Regions from separate parts of the Pseudoalteromonas sp. 1181_04 genome, predicted to be linked through region 1. Evidence: predicted binding sites of a transcription regulator. Region 1 holds the regulator's gene; each other region holds the start of a gene.
What was found. Region 1 encodes sigma-54, which starts transcription at its own class of promoters, with help from an activator protein. Its sites were predicted from a motif close to GTTGGCACGNNNNTNGNNT; they were not measured.

Region 1 (3,219 bases):
ACATCACCTTACTGCCAATGCACAGTCGCGCACGGTTAGGGATTGGCTACCTGCCACAAGAATCATCCATCTTCCGTAAATTAACTGTTTATCAAAACCTGATGGCTATTTTAGAAACTCGTAAAGAGCTGAATAAACAAGCCAGAGAAGAAGCGCTCGACAGCTTACTTGATGAGTTTAGCATTCAACATATCCGCGACAGCCAAGGTATGGCATTATCTGGCGGTGAACGTCGTCGAGTTGAAATTGCACGCGCTTTAGCCGCAAACCCAAAATTTATCTTACTTGATGAGCCTTTTGCTGGCGTTGATCCTATTTCAGTGTTAGATATAAAGAAGATTATTGAACACCTTAAAAACCGTGGTATTGGCGTGCTTATTACCGACCACAATGTACGAGAAACCCTTGATGTTTGTGAAAAAGCCTACATAGTTTCTCATGGGGAGTTAATTGCATCAGGTACCCCTGAGCATGTACTCGCCGACCAAACAGTCCGCGATGTTTACCTGGGCGAGCAATTTAGGCTATAAAGCCACGCTCGGCTAAGTATCTGCTAGACTTAACGATGATAACAATAAAAGGATTGTTAGAGATACATGAGGCAATCACTCCAGCTGCGCATGGGCCAGCAACTTACAATGACACCACAGCTGCAACAAGCAATTCGCTTATTGCAACTCAGTACATTGGATCTCCAGCAAGAAATTCAAGAAGCGCTCGACAGCAATCCATTGTTAGAGCTAGAAGAACATGAATACTCAGACGACACGGCTGGTAAAAACGAACAAAAACAAGATAACGATGACTTAACCGTTAGCGCATCAGCGGACGACAAGCCCAGCGAATATGAACAAGAAAGTAGCGAAGCATTAAGTAAAGAGACCTTAAGTGACGAAATGGCTATGGACGTCACCTGGGACGAATACATGAGTGCTGCGCCAAATACGTCATCTGGGCCAATGCCTGAAGATGAGTCAATTTATCAAGGTGCCTCAACTGAAACCCTGCACGAATATCTGATGTGGCAATTACAGCTCACACCTTTTAGTCCAACCGATGAAGCTATTGCCATTGCGATTGTTGAAGCTGTTGACGATTCAGGTATTTTAACCTTGAGCTGCGAAGACATCGCAGAGAGCTTAAATCAAGGTAATAACGAAGAAGAAATCGAACTAGACGAAGTGCAAGCAGTGTTAAAACGCATTCAGTTATTTGACCCTGTTGGTATTGCTGCGCGCAGCCTACAAGAATGTTTATGTATTCAATTAAATCAATTTGATCCTGCAACTCCTTGGATTAGCGAGACTAAAATGATTTTAACTGATCATATCGATTTATTAGCTAGTCGTGACTATCGCACTTTGATGAAAAAGACTAAGCTTAAAGAAGATGAGCTGAAAGAAGTAATGACATTGATCCACAGCCTTAACCCAAAGCCTGCGGATACCATAGTACGCGAAGAATCAGAGTATGTTATTCCTGATGTTTCGGTGAAAAAAATTAAAGGTCGCTGGGTGGTTGAACTTAATCCAGACAGCATGCCAAAAATTAGAGTGAACAGCCAATATGCGGCAATGTCACGCTCAGTAAAATCAAGCACTGACAGCCAATTTATACGTTCGCATTTGCAAGAAGCTAAATGGTTTATTAAAAGCCTAGAAAGTCGTAACGAGACGTTACTCAAAGTAACCAACTGCATTGTTAAACAGCAGCAAGGATTCTTTGAGCATGGCCCTGAGGCCATGCGCCCTATGGTACTAAACGACGTTGCCGAAATGGTTGAGATGCACGAATCAACAATTTCTCGTGTAACCACCCAAAAATACATGCATACCCCTCGTGGTATATTTGAGTTAAAATATTTTTTCTCGAGCCATGTAAGTACTGAGAACGGCGGCGAATGCTCATCGACAGCCATTCGAGCATTGATCAGAAAATTGATCAGTGCAGAAAACTCAGCGAAACCATTGAGTGATAGTAAGATTGCAGATATATTGGCAGAGCAAGGTATCAAAGTAGCTAGACGGACTATTGCAAAATACCGCGAGTCGCTGGCTATTCCACCGTCAAATCAACGTAAAAGTTTGATTTAAGGCGTAAAATCACAAGAGGAAAATGCTTATGCAACTAAATTTAACTGGTCGTCATGTAGAAATTACTGATTCATTAAGAGACTATGTAAACAATAAGTTTGCCAAGCTTGAAAGGCATTTTGATCATATCAATAATGTCCATGTCATTCTTGATGTAGAAAAGCTAAGCCAAAAAGCAGAAGCCACATTACATGTCAGTGGCGCTGAATTATTTGCCTCAACTGAGCACCAAGACATGTATGCAGCCATTGACGGACTAATCGACAAACTTGACCGTCAGGTAATTAAACACAAAGAGAAGCACGCTCGACACTAACACTATGAAATTAAGCTCACTTATTTGCCAGGACTGCAGTAAAGCTGCGGTCCTTTTTAATAGCAAAAAACGGATCATTGAATTTATCAGCCAATTGGCTCATGAACAACTTCCTCAGCTATCACAACAAGAAATCCTCAACGCACTACTGTCGAGAGAAAAACTAGGTAGTACGGGTATTGGTCGTGGTATTGCTATTCCTCATGGCCGTATGAGTGGTGTTGAAAACCCGCTAGCAATAATTATAGTGAGTGAATCACCGATTGATTTTGATGCGATAGATAATCGCCCAGTTGATATATTTGTAGCTCTCATCGTGCCAGATGGTGATAGCCAACTTCATTTGAAGACGTTAGCCACAATTGCTGATAAACTCAACGACAAAGATTTTTGTAAACAACTACGTAGCGCAAAAACAGACCAAGATTTGTATCACGTAATTGCTGCGCAATCGTAGCCAAATGAAGGAGAATTTACATGGAGTTAATCATCATCAGTGGGCGTTCTGGCTCAGGTAAATCTGTTGCTCTGCGTGTAGTAGAAGATCTTGGCTATTATTGTGTAGATAATATTCCGGTAAACTTATTACCTTCATTAGTGCGCAGTGTCTCTGATAATTATGACAAAATTGCCGTCAGTATTGATGTCCGTAATTTACCGAAAGAGCAGGAAGAATTTAACGATATTCTTGAATACTTGCCTGGTTTTGCAAATCCGACGCTATTTTATTTAGACAGTGATGATCAAACCCTGATCAAACGTTTTTCTGAAACTCGCCGCTTACACCCATTATCTTTGGACTCTTTGCCA
Region 2 (3,219 bases), on a different contig from region 1:
TCATACTCTTCAAGGGTATCATCTGGGTAAATCAAGCGTTTCAGCATAGGTTTAACCACCGCCATGATTAGCACTATAATAACCAATGCGCCAAGCACTAAACGCACAACTTTCATAAACCAGTTTTGTTCCCACAGTGGTACTTCAATAGCTAAGTCCATCGGTTCACGTACAAACGGTACTGTCACTACTTCTAATGCATCACCACGCTGTAAGTCAAAACCCACACCACCTTGCAGTAAACGACGAATATTTGACAGTGCTTCAACTGAGCGAGGCTCCATAGTCGTTTCACCATTTTCACCCACTTTTGCCACATAATCGACTGCCACAGACACACTAATTCGACGAATAACACCACTTTGCTGACGTGTATGGGAAATAGTAGTATCAAGTTCATAGTTACGTGTCGCCTCTTTATGAGTGCGACTGGGTGATGAACCAGAGCCTGCACCACCTTGACCGGCAACTTCAGGAATATTCGAATCCACTGGGGGCTGATTTGTCAGCGCGCCAGGAATACCGATAGCTAACCCGCCGATGTTGTTTTCTTCAAAAGTGGTTTCGCTGCGTACCGCTGGTAAATCAGGGTTGTAGCGTTTTTGAGTTTCTTCAATCGCGCTAAAGTCCATACTTAAATCGACTTGTGCAGTGTAGTTACCCATGCCAATAACTGGCATTAAGATACCATCTATTTTATCTAGATATTCTTGTTCACGTTTACGTTCAATATCGTATTCTTTACGTGAGCGAGCAGCTAACGCACTTTGCGATCCTGAATTAAGTAATCGGCCATTTTGGTCTGTTACAGTTACTCGTGACGGCTCTAAACCTTGCACTGCTGAACCAATAATATCAACAATGGCGTCCACTTCTTCACTACCGAGCATACGACCACGTTTTAAAGTTAATACAACTGTTGCGGATGGTTTTTTCTCACGACGAGCAAAAACATTTTCTTTCGGGATTGCCAATAATACTTTAGCACGCGTGACATTTTGTAGTTCCTCGATCGTGCGCGCAAGTTGTTGTTCACGACCGTGCTTTAAACGTTCACGCTCTAAACGCTGACTAACACCAAAACCCATATCTTGCATGATAATATCAGTACCCGAGTTCGGCGCTTGCTCAATACCTTCGCGGGTCATTAACAATTTAATATTTTGATATTCATTTTCAGGAACAGAAACCACATTGCCATCAAGTTGATAGTCAATTTTTTGTGCATCTAAAAAATCGAGCGTTTGAATTAGCTCTTCCGTTGGCATTTTTCCAAGTGGACGCATATCTGGTTGACGTGCCCAAATAATCACAAAAATAGCGATCGCTAAACAAATCGCTAATGCAATAATTAAAGTGACCTGACGTAATACATCAACGCCGTTTAATGCACTTAAATAGCCTGACTTTTGTTCTTGTTGATCGTCATTATCAGTTTGGTCGATACCGCCGCCGGCCAAAGCAAGATCTGTTGATTGATTAGATTGCGCCACAATAATTCTCCACTACCTAGTTAAACAGGCATGTTCATGATTTCTTTATAGGCTTCTACAAGTTTGTTACGAACTTGTACAGTGGCTTCAAAGGCAACCGATGATTTTTGTGATGCGATCATCGCATCCGCTAATGACACATTTCGGTCGCCCATTTCAACCGCTACGACTTTTTGTTTTGCATCAGCTTGAAGGCCATTCACGGTATTGAGTGCATCACTTAACAAATCGCCAAATTGGGCGCTCGAAGTAGGCTGCGCCTGCGTCGGTAATTTGTTTACTTGATTACTACGACCAGCTTCGAGAGCCATAGATTGCATTTCTTGAAATAATGCGCTGTTTTGAATTTTCATAATTGTCTCTGACGATGCAGTTTACTAATAACTTAATAAAGCATAAAGCATGCCAACTAATAAATTAATTAATATCAATAGCTTGAGATGTGTTTTTGTTGTCAGAGTTTTGACAAGTTTACGCCCAGCAAGGCTGAGCGTAAATTAAATAGTGAAGGAAAACAAAAATTATAGAGGCTTAAGCAGGTAAGGTGATCCCCAAATCACGCATTTGTGCCAATTTATAACGTAATGTTCGTGGGCTGATCCCTAATGTTTCAGCTACATCTTTACGCTTGCCTTGACAACGATTTAGGGTCTCTAAAATAATTCTATGCTCTTTATCTTTAAGTTCATCTTTGTAACTTCCCGAATCCAAGCTTGGTAATTCTTCACGCAGCTGATTGCGTTCTGCTGTCGCTTTTATTGCTGGCGCTTGCAGATCATAATAAGCATCATTAGTTGGTGAACTTGTAACCGCCGAAGTAGTGTTTTCTGGTGCTGAATTAACCGGCACTAAACTTGCTGATAAAGCCGCAGTTAGAGGAGTCTGGGTTAAATTTTCAATAAAAATAGCACTTTCGTCAATCATATCACCGTGGCGTAATATCAACGCACGCTGGATCACATTATCCAGTTCACGCACATTACCTGGCCAAGTATGAGCTAATAATTTTTTCTCTGCCGGTTCGCTAAGTACAGCGATAGGCTCTTTGCTTTTATTGAGATGACGTTCAATTAAATGCTTTGCCAACACGACAATATCGCCTGGACGTTGACAAAGTGGACGCCACATCAACGGAAATACATTTAACCGATAATATAAATCTTCTCTAAACTGGTGCTTAGCCACAGCCTCTTTTAAATCACGGTTACTGGTAGCCAAAATACGCACATCTAGCTTAATAGTTTTGCGACCACCTAAACGTTCAACTTCGCGTTCTTGTAATACACGTAGTAACTTAGCCTGTAGGCCTAAATCTATCTCAGTGATTTCATCAAGTAAAATTGTGCCACCTTGTGCTTGCTCAAATTTACCCGGACAAGCTTGAATCGCACCAGTAAACGCGCCTTTCTCGTAGCCAAATAATGTAGCTTCGAGCATATTTTCAGGGATCGCAGCACAGTTTATTGCGACGAATGGCTGCTCTGCGCGATCTGATTTATCATGGATAAAGCGTGCGAGTACTTCTTTACCTGAGCCACTAGGACCAAGCACCATCACACTGGCATCCGATTTAGCAACCCGACTTGCAAGTTCTAATAGCTGAATGCTACTCGGATCGGCGACAATCGGGCCATCAGTTTCTTTTTCTGGCTCAGGTAGATAGCGGCTTACCATATTAAGTAGCACTTCGGGCGCAAACGGTTTGGCCATATAGTCAATTGCCCCT
Region 3 (3,219 bases), on a different contig from region 1:
AACACGCTTAATTTTATTGCCAATGTAGGTACGCAAAGTTTTGTCGCGAGCATTAAAACCGGCTCTAATAAATACAAAAAAATTATTAATGAAGGCCAATTTATTGCATCAAATCTGAGTATTTCTGATTCAGATAAAACCTTAGCGCTACGTGCAAACACTGCAAAGCACCCAAATGAAGTATTCATTATTCGTGGTTCTAAAGCACAACGTTTAACGGATTCAAACAACTGGTTGAATGACAAACGTTTTGCTAAGCAAGAAACTATTTCACTTAAGGCTCGCGACGGTGTTGAGATTGATGGCGTATTAGTCTACCCATTAGATTATGAAAAAGGCACGCGCTATCCATTGATCATGTCAGTGCACGGTGGCCCTGAAAGCCATGACAAAGACGGTTGGGTAACAAACTACTCGCGTCCAGGTCAAATGGGAGCAGCACGTGGTTATGCAGTATTTTACCCAAATTACCGTGGCTCTACAGGTAAAGGCGTTGATTATTCAAAGCTTGGTCAAAACGACTATGCAGGTAAAGAGTTTGACGATTTAATTGACTTTAAACAGCATCTTGTTGAAATGGGCTTAGTTGATACTAAACGTGTTGGTATTACGGGTGGCTCTTATGGTGGTTATGCATCAGCATGGGCCGCAACAAAATTGACTGAACACTTTGCTGCGAGCGTGATGTTTGTAGGTGTTACCAACCAACTATCTAAATTTGGAACTACTGATATTTCTAACGAAATGAATCTTGTGCATGCACGTTCATACCCATGGGATAAATGGCAGTGGTATTTAGAGCGCAGCCCTATTTACTGGGCAGGCCAGTCTAAAACACCATTACTGATCATGCATGGTAAAGATGATCCTCGCGTACACCCTGCACAATCAATGGAACTGTACCGTTATATGAAAGTACAAGGCAAAGATGTACGCCTTGTATACTATCCTGGCGAAGGTCATGGTAACCGTAAAGTAGCCGCGCAATATGATTACAGTTTACGTTTAATGCGTTGGATGGATAACTATTTAATTGACGGCAAAAAAGACATGCCAGCATTCGAGATTGACCATGCAGGCAAGTTAAAAGCGGTAAAAGACGCCAATAAATAATCCTATTATTTTGTGTTAAATACGCTTTTAGGCCAACATTCGTGTTGGCCTTTTTGCTTTTAAATAACAATGAATATGGATGTAATATAAAGACCTAACTCGGTAATTTTTACAAGAAAACACCTTAACAAGCTCAAATATAAAAAATTAAATCAATATATTACAACAACTTAAAAGTTGGCTTCTGTCTTGCAATATTCATTGTAATTAATGAGTAAAGCAAGGAAAACCCATGAATATTTTTGAAGCACTTCGTAATGATCACGACAAACAACGTTCGCTTGTCGATGCGCTGATAAAAACCCAGGGGGAGTCACCGAATAGACAGTCTCTTATGGATAATTTAAAACATGAGTTAGTAGAACATGCTAAATTTGAAGAGCGTTATTTCTATAATCCTTTGATGTTTGATGATTTAACCCATGAAAAAGCCCGTCATAGTATTGCAGAGCATCATGAACTTGATGAATTGATTGAGCAACTTGAAGAAACTGATATGAGCTCACCAGTGTGGCTTGTGACCGCTAAAAAATTACATCATCTTGTACATCATCATCTGGCTGAAGAAGAGCATGAAGTATTTCAACTAGCCGGTAAAGCGCTAACCGAAAGTCAAAAAGAAAGTCTAGCCGAAAAGTATAATGATGCGATGAGTTAACTGCTATATGTGCCCGCTTTAATTTATAAAGCTCTCTAAATAGCAACAACTCTATACCATTTGCATTTATTAGGCACCTCTAACACGGTCAATACTTGGCTAAGCAAACACTCTTAAATTAACTAAGCCCGGCATCAAACGCTGGGTTTTTTAATGCTCATGCTCCATCCCCACCTTTATTTAATATGAAAATCATTCATTGAATGTAAATATTTCGCAATTGAACATACAACTGATAATTGTTATCATACCTACCTTGGTTGCTTATTAGATTAATAATCTTTATTCTTGTCATGAAGGAAGTACAATGAAATCCCGCCCGCTTTATCTGGCCTCACTGATCAGTGCATTATTAACATCAACAACACTTATTGCTGATGATGACACAGCTGAAAATATGGAAGTGATGGTTGTCACCGCTTCTGGTTATGAGCAAAAATTAATAGATGCACCTGCAAGTGTCTCGGTTGTCTCTCGCGAAGATCTACAAAATAAGCCATTTACTAGCCTTGCTGATGCGCTTCGTGATATCGAAGGTATCGATGTTGGTGCCGGACAAGATAAAAACGGTAATATTAGTATTACCATGCGTGGTTTACCCGCAAGCTATACTCTAGTGCTTATTGATGGCCGCCGTCAAAGTGATGTAGGTAATATAGGCCCAAACAACTTTGGTAACAGCCAATTTATGTATATGCCGCCACTTGAGGCTATCGAGCGAATTGAAGTCGTTCGTGGCCCAATGTCCACTTTATATGGCGCTGATGCAATCGGTGGTGTAATCAATATTATCACTCGTAAAAATCTTGATAGCACCCATGGTAGCGTCACGGTAAGCAGTAATATCCAACAAGACGATCAATACGGTAACGATAATAAAGTCGATATATATTTGACCGGCCCAAGCGGCGTTGAGGGATTAACTTACGGGATCCGTGGTAGTTTTTATGACCGTCAAGAAAGTGAGCCAACTTACAGCGAAAGTTTACCACTTCCAGATGGCAGCATGTGGGTTGATGATGGTAGCTTTGGCGATAAAAAAATCGTTGCAGCACGTAACTGGAATGCCGGCGCAACAATAAACTACCTGATCAATAATCAGAATGAAATTACCTTTGAGTACGACATAGCCAAACAGCGTTACGATAACACCGAAGGTCAAACGGGTACGTTAGATAGCCCAGTCAGTTTATGGCGTGTTAGCAAAGGCATTGTACAGCCACGCGTTGGTTATACTCCATATCAACGTGTTGAACGTGAGCAATTTGTATTTGCACATGTTGGTCGATACGATGTTGGTACGCTTACCAGCAGCATTACCCAAAGCAGCAGTGAAAACTTTGGTCGCTCATTACCTCTTAATGTACAAGAGCGTTTAGGTGTGCAGGCCATTTGGGACCAAGCAGTACAGGATCAAGGCATCGACAAGCCAGAACTAACGGATGCAA
Region 4 (3,219 bases), on a different contig from region 1:
ATGGTGGTGCCGGTAATGTAATTACCTTTGAAGATGGCCGCTTGTACGACTTAGCAAACGTATTTATGTTGGCTTACCCGTATGGTTATCCAAAAGTAATGTCTAGTTACGACTATCATGGTGACACAGATGCTGGTGGTCCAAGCGTACCTGTGCATAACAACGGTAATTTAGAATGCTTTGCGAGTAATTGGCAATGTGAGCATCGTTGGGCATACATTGCAGGTGGCGTAGATTTTAGAAATAATACGGCTGATAGCTGGGCAACAACCAATTGGTGGGATAATACTAACAATCAAATAGCCTTTGGTAGAGGAAGTTCAGGTCATGTTGCCATTAATAAAGAAGGCTCAACACTCAATACCACCGTGCAAACAGATATGGCTCCAGGGCAATACTGTAACGTGCTAAAAGGAGCACTGAGTAATGATGCAACAAGTTGTACTGGTGAAGTTATTACTGTTAATGCAAATGGCACTATAAACTTAAATGTAGCCGCGTGGGATGCAATGGCTATTCATAAAAATGCCAAGTTAACCACTAACTCAACCCCTGATCCTCAGAGTGATTGGCAGCGAACTGTGATATTTATTAACGCACAAACGCAAACTGGCCAAGATATGTTTATTCGCGGCGGAATTGACCATGTTTATGCAAACACAAACCTTGGGCGTAACTGCCAAACAAGCAACTTTGAATGTGCTATGCCAATTCGCCATAATAATTTGCAAAGTGCCACTACCAGTCCTTGGAAAGCAAACGATAATTACCTAGATTGGTATGGTATTGAAACGGGCCAAAGTAGTGAGGCGCAAGGGACCGCAACCGATTGGACAACTAATATTTGGCCAGCAACTTGGGGAGCAGAAAAAACCGTTGCTAATGATGGCTTTGGTGTTACACCACTGAATATTTGGGGTGAACATTATTGGCTGCTTGATGTTGATATGGATTGCAGCAAAGCGGTTAATGGATGGTTTGAGGTAAAAGCGTTTATTAAAAATGGTCAGGGCTGGGAGGGCAATATCGCGCAAGCAAACACCCCTTATGCTAGTACTAATCATGTTGCTCAATGCGGCAAAATTAATAAATTTGAGTTTAATAATTCAACGGTAGAAATACGCAATTTCTAATTTTATTACAGATAAATCCCAGCTAAACCATAAGTATGCGTTTAGCTGGGATTTTACTTTGTAAGTCATGTTCTGGAGATTTGCGTTTTCTGTGTTTTAAGTAAACCTAAGTTGAATCACCAGAAAATCAGTTGCTTTAACTCTTTAATCTTTAGCCTAGCAGCTTTAAACTCTTCAATCTCTCACCTGCATTTTATTTTCAATAATTGCCACTCCTTGGGTGTTTTCTAAAAACTTTTGTGCCAGTGCGCGTTCAAAGCCGGTTTCGGTTAGACCATAAATGGCTACTTTGTTGCCATCAACGTGTACTCGCAGTTGCGAGAGGTTTAGGTTTGGATTGCTACGCAGTTTATGAATTATAGTCTGCTGTAGTGTTGGTTGAGGAGAAACGCTGCTGATCATAATTGTACTAGTGGCTGCACTGACTTGCGTTGCGCAGGCGAGTAAAAATACACAGCAAAGTGATACCAATGATACAGTTAATTTGAAGCGGTCCATGATTTCCCTCATAACATCTATTGTATGTGTTTAGTGAATAGTAAGCTTACTGTTACAATATTTATTCCAACTTTAACGTATTGAAATTGAAGTGGTATTTTAAGTTCGGGTAATGTTTTTGGAATTTTTTACATTCAACTGAGTAAAAAGTACGGCGATTAGCTAACTAATTTAGATTTGTAGTTGCTGTTTAGTGCAGCTATAGCGATGCAATATATTTTTTGTTAAGTGATGGTCGTAGCTGCAAGCTTGTAATGAGCAAGCTAAATGGGGGACACAAGATAATTAATTTGCATGACTGCTATGAGAGGGTTTAATAACTTACTGCGAGTAGGTAAAACTGAATGTAAAAAGCCGAGACTATGATAAGTCTCGGCTTTTTATGTGGCGTTAAAGCAGATGAATTATTTCTTTTTCTTGGCTTTAGCTTTGGCCTTTTTACGGGCTTTGATTTTTACCGGATCTTTATGTTTTTTGATTGGCGCTTTAGCTTCTTTATGACGCGGCTCAAATCCTTTAACAACACGGCGTTTAAGGCGCAGCTCAATGTAGCGTTCAATTTTTGCTAATACTGCAATGTCATGGGCTTCTACTAACGAAATTGCAATGCCTTTCTTACCTGCGCGAGCAGTGCGGCCAATACGGTGAACATACACGTCTGCTGTGCGTGGCATATCAAAGTTGATCACATGACTAATATCAGCCACATCAATACCGCGGGCGGCAACATCAGTCGCAACTAATATTCTTGTACGGCCACTGTGGAAATTTTCCATTGCCTTCATGCGTTTGTCTTGTGGCATCTCGCCACGTAACCAGGCTGCGCGAACCCCAGCATTGGTCAGCTCGCCGACTAATGTTTCTAGGCGGTCACGGGTTTTAACAAACACAATAGCTTTGCTTAAGTCTTCACTGTTTAGTATTTCAACCAACATTGCTAATTTATGGTTGTAATCATCAGCAATGTGTACCCATTGGTGGATTTTAGCTTTTTCTTTACGTGAAGATTCAGCTTCTAATAGGGCTGGATCTTTTAAAATTTGCTCTGCAAATCGTTCAACGCTATCGCCTTCAAGAGTGGCTGAGAATAAAAAGCACTGACGACGATTTTTTGCTTCTTCACAAATACGCATCATTTCTTTACGAAAGCCCATGTCTAACATGCGGTCTGCTTCGTCTAAAATAAGCATCTCGACGTTTTCGGCATGAAAGTTTTCGGTTTCTAAATATTCCATTAATCGCCCTGGTGTGGCGATTAATATATCGTTATTTTTTTCAAAAATTTCTTTATGCGTACCGTAGTTAATACCGCCAGTAACAACACCAATTTTAAGGTTAGTGCCTTTAGCAAGTAGTTCACACTGTTCATGAATTTGATAAGCTAACTCGCGCGTTGGAGTCATGATCAAAACACGGGCAAAACCAGGCTCGCGACGCGGGAAATCAAGTAAGTATTGAATCGCCGGGATCAAAAATGCCGCTGTTTTACCAGTACCGGTTGGTGCGGAGGCTAAAATATCACGGCCTTGCAGCGCTTCAGGGATCGCTTGTTGTTGAATGCTAGTTGGGGTTTCGTAACCCATTTTAG

Region 2: the regulator sigma-54 is predicted to act here: its motif matches at 1,885-1,903, upstream of fliE (flagellar hook-basal body complex protein FliE).
Region 3: the regulator sigma-54 is predicted to act here: its motif matches at 1,290-1,308, upstream of FW757_RS10520 (hemerythrin domain-containing protein).
Region 4: the regulator sigma-54 is predicted to act here: its motif matches at 1,684-1,702, upstream of FW757_RS00090 (BON domain-containing protein).

The regions. Positions count from the first base shown of each region.
Region 1 is NZ_VXCS01000035.1:21,661-24,879, reverse strand. It holds gene lptB (LPS export ABC transporter ATP-binding protein) at 1-530, shown strand, start outside; gene FW757_RS21085 (RNA polymerase factor sigma-54) at 597-2,093, shown strand; gene hpf (ribosome hibernation promoting factor) at 2,122-2,409, shown strand; gene ptsN (PTS IIA-like nitrogen regulatory protein PtsN) at 2,414-2,866, shown strand; gene rapZ (RNase adapter RapZ) at 2,887-3,219, shown strand, end outside.
Region 2 is NZ_VXCS01000020.1:84,586-87,804, forward strand. It holds gene fliF (flagellar basal-body MS-ring/collar protein FliF) at 1-1,493, opposite strand, end outside; gene fliE (flagellar hook-basal body complex protein FliE) at 1,514-1,846, opposite strand; gene FW757_RS16920 (sigma-54-dependent transcriptional regulator) at 2,025-3,219, opposite strand, start outside.
Region 3 is NZ_VXCS01000011.1:7,413-10,631, forward strand. It holds gene FW757_RS10515 (alpha/beta hydrolase family protein) at 1-1,113, shown strand, start outside; gene FW757_RS10520 (hemerythrin domain-containing protein) at 1,346-1,771, shown strand; gene FW757_RS10525 (TonB-dependent receptor domain-containing protein) at 2,079-3,219, shown strand, end outside.
Region 4 is NZ_VXCS01000001.1:14,493-17,711, forward strand. It holds gene FW757_RS00085 (alpha-amylase) at 1-1,133, shown strand, start outside; gene FW757_RS00090 (BON domain-containing protein) at 1,308-1,631, opposite strand; gene srmB (ATP-dependent RNA helicase SrmB) at 2,036-3,219, opposite strand, start outside.